Regions from separate parts of the Dorea sp. BIOML-A1 genome, predicted to be linked through region 2. Evidence: riboswitches for the same ligand, from Rfam matches in the RefSeq annotation. Region 2 holds a riboswitch; the other holds the start of a gene.
The links. Region 2 has a riboswitch for cobalamin ahead of GT508_RS04765 (Ig-like domain-containing protein). Riboswitches for the same ligand answer to the same signal wherever they lie in the genome.
Positions count from the first base shown of each region.

Region 1: linked by a shared signal. The riboswitch ahead of GT508_RS00515 (sirohydrochlorin cobaltochelatase) and the one ahead of GT508_RS04765 (Ig-like domain-containing protein) in region 2 are both predicted to bind cobalamin.

Region 1 covers NZ_WWSA01000001.1:101,317-108,867, forward strand. Annotated here, with positions in the region: gene GT508_RS00495 (hypothetical protein) at 1-490, opposite strand, end outside; gene GT508_RS00500 (hypothetical protein) at 475-1,995, opposite strand; gene GT508_RS00505 (6-phosphofructokinase) at 2,275-3,522, opposite strand; gene GT508_RS00510 (hypothetical protein) at 3,718-4,290, opposite strand; gene GT508_RS00515 (sirohydrochlorin cobaltochelatase) at 4,314-5,519, opposite strand; cobalamin riboswitch at 5,729-5,901, opposite strand; tRNA gene GT508_RS00520 (tRNA-Arg) at 6,107-6,180, opposite strand; gene GT508_RS00525 (pyridoxamine kinase) at 6,394-7,245, shown strand; gene GT508_RS00530 (glycoside hydrolase family 32 protein) at 7,351-7,551, opposite strand, start outside.
Region 2 covers NZ_WWSA01000007.1:62,333-69,883, forward strand. Annotated here, with positions in the region: gene GT508_RS04730 (cobyric acid synthase) at 1-37, shown strand, start outside; gene GT508_RS04735 (precorrin-8X methylmutase) at 174-842, shown strand; gene GT508_RS04740 (LysR family transcriptional regulator) at 856-1,761, shown strand; gene GT508_RS04745 (5-methyltetrahydropteroyltriglutamate--homocysteine S-methyltransferase) at 1,909-3,021, shown strand; gene GT508_RS04750 (YoaK family protein) at 3,181-3,876, shown strand; gene GT508_RS04755 (LysR family transcriptional regulator) at 3,909-4,793, opposite strand; gene GT508_RS04760 (HPr family phosphocarrier protein) at 5,023-5,286, shown strand; cobalamin riboswitch at 5,334-5,531, shown strand; gene GT508_RS04765 (Ig-like domain-containing protein) at 5,674-7,551, shown strand, end outside.

The DNA.
Region 1 (7,551 bases), on a different contig from region 2:
AATTCAATTGTTTCAACAGGAAGCTTTCATTTTGTCTGTCCAATATTCCTTCCTGCTGTTCATTATTTCCATTTTTGAAGAGATATCTTGTTGTCCCTCTTTTGCTCATATGCGTAATTCTTCCATCCGGACGATGAATATAGTATCCGTTTTCCCCATCTGGTTCGTTATATACAATCTGATAAGGTTTTATCGCTTCTTTTTCAGAGTCTTCTTCCGGATCTTTATCCTCTTTTTCAGAGTCTTTATCCGGATCCTTATTCTCATCCTTGTCTTCTTCCGGATCCTTGTCTTCTTCCGGATCCTTGTCTTCTTCCGGATTTTTATTCTCATCTTTGTCTTCTTCCGGATCCGTTTCTTTTTCTGCTTCTCTGTGATCTCCAGCCTCTGCCTGTACAATGCTTCCAACTGCTGACATATCTGCAAATTGTGAGCCTATGACCATTCCTGCTATTACAACCGTGATTGCTTTTTTTATCTTCCTACCCATACCTCTTCTCCTTCCATCTTGATTGCATATTCTTTCTGCAGCTTTTTAAATTCCTCCTGATCCGGCAGTTGTCCGTCATCTCTTACATACTCTTTGATCTTCATGGAACATTCTTCCCTGCTGACGGACGGATCTGCACACATGAATCGGATATGCATCAGTTTTAACTCCTGAGATTCCTTCAATTCTCCGATTCCCTGAATACAGATATCCATTGCCATATCGCACCTGCCTGCTGCTTCATATAATTGTGCAATTTTTTTATACAACATTTCTCTGTTTCCGTCCTCCTGCTCCATCTCCATTAGCTCTGTATATATCTTTGCCGCTTCCTCCTCCGTCTTCTTTTTTTCACAGGCGGCCGCCTGGTATTCTAACATTTCTTTTTTTACCGGATCATTCAGATAATCCGTCTGCATCCCCCTCTTTACCAGTTCTAATACCTTTTCTACACTGTCCTCGTCATCCAGAAGTCCATATCCTCTGATCAGGCACTGGATTTCCTGTTTTTGCTTCTCCTCGGATATCTTGCTCCTTTTTTTCCATACCTTTTCCAGATATGCAAGACTCTTTTTATATTTTCTTACATCTTCCGGACATTCCTGTTTTTCATATGCGCCGATCAACATTTTCAGATTCTCCGCAAGTTCTTTATTGGTCAGTTCATTCAGACAAATACGGCTTTTCTCCACATTCCCGACATTTAAGAAATACGCAAGTGCCAGTTCCAGATATTCTTCGTCCCGTTTCTCGTTCTCCTGACTGTCTGTGCGTAATTCTGTATTGGCATTACTGGTTGCTTTCTGTTGTTCCTTTATTATTCTGTCAGGTACATTTTTTCTTTGCTGTATCAACATGTACCCTGCCGCCACCACTGCGAAAAATAATGCGATATATATCTTCCACCTGCGTTTTCCTTTGTCTCCCGAACTTTCTTTATTAACTTTTTCTTTCCATTTTGGGATTTGTTTTTGAATTTCTGAAACGCTTTGATAATAAGACCCTTTTGTTCCCATTGTTTTTGAAATGATACTCTGAAGTCTGTGTTCTTCCCACCGGTTCAGATGCGGTTCTGTTTCTGACGAAGCGAGAATATATTGAAATGTCTTTCCCAATCCATATATGTCCAGCTCTTTACTGGCATTTTGATAATAATTCTCTTCCGGAGGGAGAAAATATTCCCGCATGTCCCTCCTTTGCATAAATACTACCTGTTTCCTGTTTGTCTCGGCTTTCATATCCAGAAAATAAACCCTGCCGTCCTCCGCCAGAATAATACTGTATGGATTCACATACTGATAGCATGGATTCCCTCTGCATCTGTGGATCAGTTCCAGCTGTTCTGCAATTGCCTTTAACAACAGGAACATTTTCTTCTTCTCCATTACCGGATGATACTTCAAATATCTGGCAAGTGTTCTTCCCTGCACATTTTCAGAACTGATATAGCAGATCTGTCCATGTTCGATCAGACGCAGTACATCATAGCTTTCCTTTTGCTGCAATGCATTCCACCTCAATTCTATTCTTCAGTTTTTTTACAAATGGTAATTTTTTGAACCCTCACACAGGTTATAGAATCTTTATAGATTGATTAACCGAATCTATCTTGAAAATATAGATTAAGCATATACTACCTGATTATTTTCAAAATTTCAAGACTTTTTTTACTTTTCATGCACTTTTTTATCGCAGAAGATCAGACGTCCCGATAAAAAAACGTCCTGACATGAGATATCCTCATGACAAGACGTTCTTTTATCTTCTCTCTGATTTTAAATGGATTATCTGTGGCTGAGTTCTTTCGGTGTATACAGATGTCTTGGAATTCCATCTACCATAACCGGTGATACATCTCCCTGGATCAACGGACGTACATATGAAATAAACTCATTTGTTACATAAGTGCCTTCTTTGTTTACCCAGCTTCTTGGAACCAGCTTCTCATCATTGGCAATCTTATGTACATCTTTCACTTCCGTTCCGCACTGATACGGATCATCGGACAGACGTTTTAAGACAACCATCTTTCCGGTATCTCCTTCGTCTGCTGCTTTTACTGCAGCTCCTCCAACCTGATATGCCTCCAGAATATCTACTCTTGAAGCCGCATGCGATGCAGCTCTCTGCAATGTACTTAATTCAATCGCACGTGTCTTACATCCGATCTCACCTGCAATATAACTCGCCAGATAAGATGCAGTTCCTGATAACTGTTTGTGTCCGAATGCATCCACAAAATCAATACTGTTGCCAAGTTCACATACATATGTACCATCTGCTGTACGGATCCCTTCTGATACCGCAACTACGATGGATGTCTTTTCCTGTAATAACTGCCTGATCTTTTCCCCGAATAACTGAAGATCAAACGGCAGCTCCGGCAGATAAATAAGATCCGGACCTTCACAATCCTCTCCCTGTGACAGTGCTGTGGAACCTGTCAGCCATCCTGCATTTCTTCCCATGATCTCTACAATAGATACTACGCCCTTTTCATATTCCAGGCAGAAGCTGTCACGGATAATCTCTTTCATCGATGTTCCGATATATTTTGCCGCACTTCCGTATCCCGGTGTATGATCTGTCAACGCAAGATCATTATCAATTGTCTTCGGACATCCTATAAACCGGATGGAATGTCCAAACACAATTGCATAATCCGATAACTTTTTAATCGTGTCCATAGAATCATTTCCGCCGATATAAATAAATGCTTCAATATCCAGTTTATCCAAAATTTCAAAAATCTTATCATAAACTTCCCGGTTCTCATGTATCTCCGGAAGTTTATACCGGCAGGAACCTAAGAATGCAGCCGGTGTTCTCTTTAATAACTCTGCATCCAGCTCTGTCTTGATGTGATCTGACAGATCAATATATTTTTCCTTTAATAATCCCTGAATTCCATGAAGCATTCCGTACACTTTATTCGCTCCACGGTCTTTTGCTGTCCGGTATACACCGGCAAGACTCGCATTAATCGCTGCAGTTGGTCCCCCAGATTGTCCTACTATTACATTTCCTTTCATTCGCTTGTTTCCTTCCTGTTTTTATTACATTTTGCTGTTGATTTAATATTAGTATATTTTAACATAAAAGTCTAGTAAATATTATATTTTTTATGCATTTTCACCATTACAAATGAATAAAAAAATCTCTTATCCTTCACATATACACTTTGTATAATAATATGAAAGACAAGAGATTTTATGATCAATTGATATTTATTCAGCTTTTACAGGATTGGAAACACTTACTTTATGATTATACCACTTTCCTTTTGTTCCGATCAGTGCCAGATCAAATTCTTTGTCCAGTGCCGGCACCGGAACATCAAAACCGTATACTTCTTTCGGCTTACCCTCTATATCTGTTACGACATTACCATTTTCATCTGTTATAGTATCTGTCGTCGGCTGCAAAAGTTTTGCTCCCTTTTTCTTGGCATCTTTTATTGTACCAGGAAACAGATTTACAATATTTTTTGATACAAGACTGATATGAATCGTCATCTTTCCGTCTTTTACCGTCAATGTCCCCTTATCATCATATGCATCATTTACATGAAACATGGAACTGTCCGTTTTAAACTCTGCTGTATAGGTTCCATCTTCAATCGGAGCTTTTGTCTCTTCCTTTTCTGCTGCTTTCTCTTTTTTCGCATCAGACTTCTGCTGTTCTGTCTTTTTGCTCTCTGACCTAGATGTCTTACTGTCATCTTTACTGCCACATCCTGTAAATACAGACACGGTCATCACTACCGCTAATGCAAGCGTCATCAGTCTTTTTCTTAACATTGTTCTCTCCCTTTAATATTTTTTTACTGTGCATCCATGGCTGCTTTTGTATGAGCTGCATATAACTGCTGGATTGCATCGATTTCTCCAAGACCTGCGATCTGTGTCTTCACACTGTCAAAGTTCTTAGATGCCTCGAACTGGCTCAGCCATGAATCATCATCATCTCCGGCCATGTCATTGTTCGCATGATCACCTGCCACAACCATCAGTGGACGAAGAATGACATTCTTATATCCAGCATCTTTTACTTTTGCGATAACAGATTCACACGAAGTTTCCTCCGGTTCTCCTTCTACTGTTCCGATAAATACATTCTTATATCCCAACTTTTCCATCTGTGTCTGCATCTGGGAATAGCTGATCTTTGCTTCATCTGATGTTCCGTGTCCCATGAATACAAATGCTGTACTGTCTGCTGCGGCTGCATCAAGGCTGTCATATTCTGCTGTCTTAACAGCTTCTGCTGTAATTGCTTCTGCTACTGCTGCTTTATCTGCATTGATCACTGTCGCATCCGATCCGACTTCTCCGAGAAGCGGTTCTGCGATCTTGACAGATTCAAATTTATCTTTGTAACTCTCCACTGCTTCTGTTAACTCTTTATATTCTGCACCATGCATTAAGTGTGTTGGCTGTATAATCAGTTGCTTGACACCGTTTTTTACGGCACGCTCTAAAGCCTGATCCACATTATCAATCTTCTCGCCATCTCTTGCCTGTACATGGTTGATGATGATCTGAGCTGTAAATGCTCTTCTTACAGACCAGTCCGGATTTGCTGCCTGGAGTGCTTTCTCTACTCCACCGATATCGGCTGCACGGCTCGCATTAAAAGAAGTACCGAAACTTACTACCAGAAGTTCCTTTTCTCCAATATCATCTCCATTTAACGGGTCATCCTGGGAAGCATCTCCTGTATCTCTTCCGAAGTAATCCGGATCTGCATTGTCTCCTTCTACCAGTTCTTTCTGCGCATCTGTCAATTTATCCCACGCTTCTTTTGCTGCTTTACACTGTTCATCCGTCTTGTCTGTTCTTTCCTGAACGTAGATCGCATCAATCTTTTTTGCAACTGCATCTGCTGCTTTCTGATCTTCCTTTTTTGAAGAAGTCTCTGTCTTCTTGTTACTGCTGCTGTCTGAGCTGTCTGATTTTGCTCCACATCCGCCAAATGCCGCTACACACATAGCTGCTGATAATAATACTACTACCAGTTTCTTTTTCATTTCTTTCTACCTCCTGTTTTTTGATTGTCAATACATGAGATACAAGATCTCTGCCACCGGCGGTTCCTTCCGGACACATAATATCAAAAAAAGCCTCCGCCAGGAAACGAAGACAACGAAAATAAAACTGTATTACATAATATCTACATATCACATACAGTTCTGTGACTTATTTCGTACTGCCAATTCCTCGTGGCCTGAACTTTTACGTTCCTGTACTGCGAAAGGCAGGTCTCCCGGCTTATTGCTCTGGTGCTTCAGCTCCCTTCCCGGTCATCCCAGTGGGTATGCAGCTTCCGCTCGCAAAATACGGTGACGAGTTCGTACAGGATTCTCACCTGTTTCCCTTTTCACCAGTCAGATCATTCTTTCTATAAAATAATTCCCATAAATTATCCTTGATATCCTGACTGACACCTCACACAATCATGATTTAATTTACCTTGTAACCTTACCACAGTTGCCCAATCTATGTCAATACTGCCCGGTCTGCCGTGTACGAAACCATGTATAAAAAATATGACTCACCGGACATGTAACAGCAAAAAACCCTCGTCTGACTTTATATCAAACAAGGGTTTCTCCTACGTGCGCGAGAAGATTCGAACTCCCGACCTTCTGGTCCGTAGCCAGACGCTCTATCCAGCTGAGCTACGCGCACATATTCATTTTATTGTTTCCGAAGTTTTTGTACCTCAGCAACGAAATTAAGTATAGCGCAATGTATTCCATCTGTCAACAACTTTTTCAAACTTTTTTATTATTTTTTACCCGGAAGATTTCTTTCTTCTTTTGTTAAGGCAAAAAAACCCAACTATGATATAATCAATACATGTTTGTAAATATATTAGGAAACGAGGATTTCTTTATGACAATGACAAAAAAAGTTGCTGTAATCAATGATCTGTCCGGTCTTGGACGATGCTCCCTGACTGCCGCCATCTCTGTATTATCTGCGATGGGCATCCAGACATGTCCACTCCCGACAGCCATCTTAAGTTCTCAAACAGAATATCCAAGCTACTACTGCTATGATTTTACCGATAAGATGGATTATTTCCGTCAGGAATGGAAGAAACTCGGCACTTGCTTTTCTGGGATCTACACCGGTTACATTGCCAGTGTACCTCAGATTGAAGAGATTTTTCATTTTCTGGATACGTTCCAGACACCAGATACTTTTCTTCTGGTTGATCCTGTAATGGGTGATGACGGCATGACCTATGATATGTATACTTCCGAATTCCTGTCTGCCATGAAGGAACTGACCGCACGTGCAGATGTTATCACTCCAAATATTACAGAGTTCTGTCTGCTGACAGATATGGATTACAATACCCTGCAGAACTCCTCTTTGTCCCTGCATCAGCTCATTTCATGCCTCAAAGATGCAAGCCATACATTAACAGCAGAACGTGCGAAAAAGATCCTTATCACAGGAATTCGCTTTACTACAGATGATGGAATCCCTAAGATTGGGAATCTCCTGTTAGACGGCTCTTCGCATTTTCTGTCGGCATTTCCCTGCTGCGATGGAAGCTATTCCGGTACCGGCGATCTCTTTGCCTCCTGTATCACAGGTGGACTTGCCCGCGGAACTTCCCTTACAGAAATGATGCAGACTGCCGGATCTTTTCTCGAAAAAGCATTAGCTGATTCCGTAAAAGAACAGGTCCCTGTAAACGAAGGAGTTAACTTTGAAAAATATTTATATCTCTTACATTAAGAAAAATCACCATATATCCCGATAAAATTTCTCTACTGAAATTTTTCCTTTTGATATATGGTGATTTTCTTTCTATAATGATTCGTATCTTAAATTCATATTTCGTTACATAATTTCTGACAATCTAATCTGTGCTTCCACAGCTTCTGCCAGTAATTTATGATTTTCCGGATAATATCTTGTCGAAAATACATACTCTCCATCATTCACAAATACTTCTACCGATGATCTATCAGCCAGAATCTTCAGATCCTTCACTTCATCCACTTCCACATAACGCATGCTTCGTCCTGCAGATACAGAAGT
Region 2 (7,551 bases):
GAAGGCAATCTATCAGATCATGGGAATGCAGAAATAATTTTTCGGGATTACTATGTATTCGTAAGGAGCTGTAGATACCAAAGTATGCAAGAGAAGTTGCCGATGGCAAGTTTTGTAGTTAGAAAAGATGAGATGTGGGCTATGACGGACTATGAAGAGAAAGGAAGAAAACGTTGAATATACAGAAAAATAATCACGCAGCACATACTAAAATAGAGATAGAAAATGTTCTCCCGACAGAGATTGAAAAGCGCAGCTTTGAGATCATTACGGAAGAACTGGAGCAGGAAGGCATCGTGCTTCCTGAGATTCAGGCACCAATTACAAAGCGCTGCATACATACCAGTGCGGATTTTGATTATGCGAAGAATCTGGTGTATTCCGAGCATGCGGTGGAGAAAGCACTCGAAGCGATCAGAGGCGGTGCTTCCATCGTAACCGATACACAGATGGGGCGTTCCGGAATTAACAAAAAGAGACTGGCACAGTACGGCGGTCAGGTATACTGCTTCATGTCAGATGAAGATGTGGCACAGGCGGCAAAGAAGAATGGAACCACAAGAGCTGTTGCCAGTATGAAAAAGGCGTGTGAACTGAACGAAAAACTGATCTTTGCCATCGGAAATGCACCGACAGCACTAATTCACCTGTATGAACTGATCAAAGACGGAAGAATCCGTCCGGAGCTCGTGATCGGTGTACCGGTCGGCTTTGTAAATGTGGTACAGTCCAAAGAACTGATCCTGACTCTGGAAGATACCCCGTATATTGTAGCGAGGGGGAGAAAAGGCGGAAGTAATATTGCGGCATGTATCTGTAACGCACTGATCTATATGCTGTAGGGAGGAAGAATTTATGACATTACAGCAGTTAAGGTATATTACCATGGTTGCGGAGAAGGGGACGATAAGTGAGGCGGCAAAAGAGCTGTTCATTTCCCAGCCGAGTCTTACCAATGCGATTCGGGAACTGGAGCAGGAGATGCAGGTGACGATTTTTCACCGGACGAATAAAGGGGTGACAATCACCGCAGAGGGAGATGAATTCCTTGCTTATGCAAGACAGATTCTGGATCAGGTCGGCCTCATGCAGGAGAGGTATCTGAATGTAAATGAACGGAACCCGAGATTTTCCGTATCCTGCCAGCATTATTCTTTTGCGGTCAATGCATTTGTAGACGTGATTCGTAAATTTGATGCGAGAAAATATGATTTCACACTGCGGGAGACACAGACTTATGAGATCATCGAAGATGTGGCGAAGCTGAAAAGTGAGATAGGTATTCTGTATACTTCTTCACAGAATGAGACGATCATCATGAAACTGATCCGTCAGAATGATCTGAAATTCGAAGAGTTATTCGTAGCAAAGCCACATGTATTTATCAGTTCAAAGCATCCGTTGGCAGATAAGGAAGCACTGACACTGGAAGATCTGGAAGAGTATCCGTATCTGTCATTTGAGCAGGGGGATTATAATTCCTTTTATTTTTCCGAAGAGATATTAAGCACACTGGACCGGAATAAGAACATCAAAGTCAGAGACCGGGCAACGCTTTTCAATCTGGCGGTCGGCCTGGACGGGTATACGGTAAGCTCCGGCGTGATCAGTAAAGAACTGAACGGTGAGAATATCATCGGGAAGCCGCTTCTGGTGGATGAATATATGCGGATCGGAACGATTGTGCGGAAAGATGTGGCACTGAGCCGGTATGGAAAGGTGTATATGGAAGCGTTGAAAAAATACACAGGCGGGATGTAAGAATAATTCAGAATACTGGTGAAAAGCAGTGGAGTGCTATAGTTTAAAACTATGGAGAACCGCTGCTTTTTTGTATTATACATAAAAAAACAGATGGGTTATACTTTTCAACAGAGAAAACGAGCAAAGTACAGGAGGATATAAAATATGAGTAATCAGGCACCATTCCGTTATGATGTGGTAGGAAGTTTCTTACGTCCAGAGTATCTGAAGGACGCAAGAGCAAAATTTGCAGAAGGAAAGATCACAGAGGAACAGTTAAAAGAGACAGAAGATAAAGCAATTAAAGAACTGGTAGAAAAAGAAAAAGAAGTCGGACTTCAGGCTGTGACAGATGGGGAATTCAGAAGAAGATACTGGCATCTGGATTTCCTTGCAGATCTGGATGGTGTAGAGGAGATTAAGTCGGATCACTGGTCTGTACACTTTAAGGGGCATCAGCCGAAAGCGGCAACACTTAAGATAGCAGATAAAGTTGATTTCGGAGAACATCCATTTCTGGAGCATTTTAAATATCTGAAAAGTGTTGCAGGAGATACTCTCTGCAAAATGACAATTCCTTCACCATCTATGCTGCATCTGATCTGTTGTGTACGTGCAGAAGAGTATATACCGATCGAACGTTATCAGGACATGAAGGATTTATATTATGACATTGCAATCGCTTATCAGAAGGTCATCCGTGCATTCTATGATGCGGGATGCAGATACCTGCAGTTAGACGATACATCATGGGGAGAATTCTGTGATGCGGAAAAGAGAAAGACATATAAAGAAAGAGGCTTTGATCTGGATGAGATCGCGAGATCTTATGTAGACATGATCAATCTTGCACTCGAAGCAAAACCAGAAGATATGACGGTCACAATGCATATCTGCAGGGGGAATTTCAGATCTACATGGTTCTCATCAGGCGGGTACGAACCGATTGCAGAGATATTATTCGGTCATTGTAACGTAGACGGATTCTTCCTCGAATATGATTCCGAAAGATCGGGAGACTTCTCGCCGCTTCGCTATATTAAGGATCAGAAGGTGGTATTGGGACTGATCACTTCTAAGTTTCCGGAACTGGAAGACAAAGAGGATGTAAAGAAAAGAATTGAAGAGGCAGAAAAGTATGTGGCGAAAGATCAGCTTTGCTTAAGTCCACAGTGTGGATTTTCATCTACAGAAGAGGGTAATATCATGACAGAAGCAGAGCAGTGGAGAAAGGTTTCATTTGTAAAAGAAGTTGCGGAAGAAGTCTGGGATGTTTAATATAAAATTGAATATATAAAAAAGATATGGAAGATATATCAAATATACGTTTCACATTTTTGATATTCTTCCGTATAATAGTCTGCTGAGGGGGATGGATCGGAAAACGTAAGAACGTATGAGAATCATCCTCCGTTTTTATTCTAAGGAGATGAAAACATGGGAGTAATGAAAAGTTTATTTTCCGGGAAGCAGATGTCGGAGGCATTCATCTGTAGTGCATTTCTAGCCTTGTCGGGTGGATTTCAGGATGCGTATACCTATAATACGAGGAATGAAGTATTCTCGAATGCACAGACAGGTAATGTGGTGCTGATGAGCCAGAATTTCATGACGGGAAAATGGGAGGCTGGACTGAAATATTTATTTCCGCTTTTTGCATTTGCTTTAGGTGTTCTGATTGCGGAGCAGATCCAGAATAAGTACAAATATGCCAGGCGCCTGCACTGGAGACAGGGAATACTGGGAGCAGAGATCCTCATTTTGTTTGTTGTAGGATTTATTCCGCAGCGGGGAAATATGATCGCGACTGTTCTGGTATCCTTTGCCTGTGCGATGCAGGTGCAGAGTTTCCGGAAGGTAAATGGATTTTCATATGCAAGTACTATGTGTATCGGAAACTTACGGAGTGGAACGGCGGCATTATCCTTCTATCTGAGAGAGAAAAAGCCGGAACAATTGCGGCAGGCAATGTATTATTTTGGAATTATAGTTCTTTTTGCGGTAGGAGCCGGAATCGGAGGCAATCTTTCAGCCAATTATGGAATCCATATGATCTGGGTATCCTGCGGACTTTTGATCGTCAGCTTCCTGCTGATGTTCCTGGATATAGAATCCCGGAGAAACGAAAGATAAAAAAGGGACAAAAAAGAGACATTGATCCGTCATCAGATACGGATCAGTGTCTCGATTAGTTTTTGCGCTGCAATGCTCTGTGGTCTGGAAGCATTCTGTACAAGACAGATTTGTCTCGCAGGAAGGGATTCTTTCAGATGGATCTGAAGAATTTCTCCACGCTTGAGCGGTTCTTCTGCAAGCTTCTCCGGATAGAAGCCGATACCAAGATTGTGCTGGATTAAAGCCAGGCACTGGTCGGTGGATGTAACTTCAAGATCCGGACGGAACGGAAGCCCGTGAGAAGAAAAGTATTGAATATGAAGATCTCTGGTGCTGGTGTTATTTTCCAGCGAGACGAAAGGGTAGTCCGTAAGTTCTTCCAGTGAGCAGATGCGGGAAGCCGGTTCTTTGTATTTCGGGCCGGCAATCAGAATTTCCCGGAAAGAACCCAGGGAGATTTTCTGAAACTGTTTTTGAACAGAAAGTGGAGTTGTTACAATTGCAAAATCCACCAGTCCGCTTTCCAGGGAAGCAATCGCCTGCGGAGTGGAATGGTTGGATATCTTAAGCCTTACATGTGGATAATGATTGTGAAATGCTTCTAATTTGGACAGAAGCATAATACGAAGTGCATTTTCACTGACTCCGATGGAGATGAGTCCGCTTGTAAGACTCTGGTCACGCTTGAGCTCGGCTTCTCCGAGTTCAAGCTGTTCGAAAGCAATCGCAACGTGGTTAAAAAGCTTCTGGCCTTCAGGCGTCAGTGAGACTCCGCGGTTCGAACGGACAAAAAGGTGACATCCAAGTTCTGTCTCAAGATTATTCATACAACGGGTAATGTTCGGCTGGTTATTGTGTAATACCTCTGCCGCTTTTGTAAAACTGTGATGTTGTGCAACATGGTAAAAAATACGGTAATAATCGTATGTACTCATAATATCCTCCAAAATAATATATAAAATTGATATATATATATAGTTAGTTATCTTTAATACGGATGCTGCCAGATAAGTATAATATATTCTAGGTGAAAAGACAATGTTAAGAAATAAAAAAATATATTACATAGTAGAAAAAAACGTAGTATACTGATTTATATTTTTCTTATAAACAGATGTGTTTGTAATGAAAATGATGGATACACCTGAGAGGAGAGACTTAATTATGATAAAAATGAATGTAAAATTTGAAACACCGGAACAGCTTGTAAAATTTTCAAGAATGTGTCAGAAAGTAGAGGCTGATACCTTGATTGAAGATACAGCACATAAACTTATCATTGATGGAAAATCAGTTATGGGAATGATGACAGTTACGCTGAATCAGAAGATGATTTTTGTAGTAGATGGTTCTGATGCGGAAGAGGTAGTTCATACATTTGAAAAATTCCGCACCGAAGAGGCAGTACAGAAGCAGAATCTGGGTTAACAATTGCATTTTACAGGTACTTATGGTATCGTAGTCAAGATGAGAAAAATAGAATGAAAACTGCAGGTGCCGGCTGGATAAGATTGATAGAGCCGGTGAAAAGGGAAACAGGTGCAAGTCCTGTGCGAACTCGTCACTGTGAGCAGGGAATATCAGAAAAGAAAAAAGTCACTGGATAACGGGAAGACAAGATTCTGATGTATGGATCTGTGAGTCAGGAGACCTGCCTGTAGTGTACATGGAAGTAAATCCGGACCACGAGTAATTGGTTGTACAAAAATGGAAGAAAATAATAATGAATTAACAAGGCCATTTTGTACCCTTTTACGGATGATTTCGTGGAAGGGTATTTTGATTGACAGAAAAGTAGTAGGGAGAGAGTATAAGATGAAACATAATTCCAAGCAATTTTTGGCCTTATTTATGGCTGTGTCTATGGCAGTTGCACCGGTATCGGGAGTGTATGCGGAAGATCAGAATGCAGCCGTAGGAGATACATTGAGTGAGAATAAACAGGATAGTGATGAAGCTGGACAGACAGAGCCGGAAGCCACTGCCGGACAGACAGAGTCGGAAGCCGCTGCCGGACAGACTGAGACAGAAGCCGCTGCCGGACAGACAGAAAGCAGTGTGACGACAGATACAAGTCAGGAAGTCACAAAAGAAGCCGGGAAAAATCAGGTAGCTGTCGAAAAGGTACAGAATACGCAGGAAGACGGAACCGCCCCACAGACGGAACCAATCGGCGAAGACGAAATATTTGAGAACATTACTGATATCAGCGGTATGGCAGGTGCTTTGAAAGACGGAGAATATGGTGTTGATGCGGATCATTTTTCGGCAAAACTGACTTCGGGTGGTTCAAGCAAGGTGAAGATTGAGTGTCAAAAAGTAATCGTAAAGAATGGAAAAGCAACAGCCTGGATAAATTTTAGCAGTTCTAAGTATGATAAAGTATGGGTGAAAGTGAATGGAACCCAGAACATATATCATGCAAAACCGAGAGAAGGCGAGGCCGGAGTTACATTTGAGATTCCTGTTAATTTAAATAGTTCAATGACTTTTATGGCACATACCAGTTCCATGAGTGGAAAAAATATTGCATATACGATCAATATTGCAATCCCGGAAGATACGGTCCCGTCGACACCATCCATACCGGATCAGACCGTTATTACGGAATTAAGTTTCAAAGAGGGATCTGAACTCAGCATGAAAGAGGGAGAAGTTCAGGAACTGACACCTCAGTTCACACCGGCATTATCAGCATCTGAGACAGCACCGGATATGACATGGACTTCTTCTGATCCAAAGATTGTAACCGTTGCAAAATCCGGAACACAGGCTGAGCTGACCGCAGTGAAAGCAGGGACTGCTGAGGTGACTGTGTCTATTAATAATGCGGAAGGAACAGAGCTTAAAGCCACATGCAAGGTAACGGTAACAGCATCGGAAACAGAAAATAAAACCCTGACAGATGGAAATTATCAGGTAGATGTGGATACTGGAAATAAGATGTTCAAAGTTACGAATTGTATCCTGACATCTGAAAAAGGTAAGATGTATGCTGTAATCACATTAAGCGGAACCGGATATGATTATCTTTATATGGGATCAGCAGCCGATGCGGCAGAAGCTGCAGCAAAAGACTACATTTCATATGTGGCTGATGAGGCAGGAAAATATACATACAAAGTTCCGGTAGAAAGTCTGGATAAAGGAATTGCAGTTGCGGCACATTCCATTAAAAAAGATAAATGGTATGACCGTACACTTATATTTTCATCTGCCTCTGCAAAACGTATCATAGCAGACGGAACCTATCAGGTGAATGCTGAAGCCGGCGGAAAGATGTTCCGTGTTACGGATTGTGTTATGACTGTAAAGAATGGACAGATGACGGCGGCAGTTACATTAAGCGGTCAGGGTTATAACAGAATCTATCTGGGCGATGTAAATAACGCATCGGATGATGAAAAGAACTGGATCCTTCCGGATTCGCTTCTTGCAGAGCAGTATACATTTCAGATTCCGGTAGAGAAACTGGATGAGGTAATGACAATTGCCGTTCATACGACAAAGAGTAATAAGTGGGACACCAGAACACTGACATTTCATTCAGAAGGCATGACTAAGATTGCGGACAGCAATAATGGAAATGCTTCGAATGGTAATAACGGAAGCAACGGCTCATTGAAACCGGGCGGAAATAATAACAATCCGGGAAATGGTTCCAACGGAAATAACCAGGGAAATGCAGAAAAC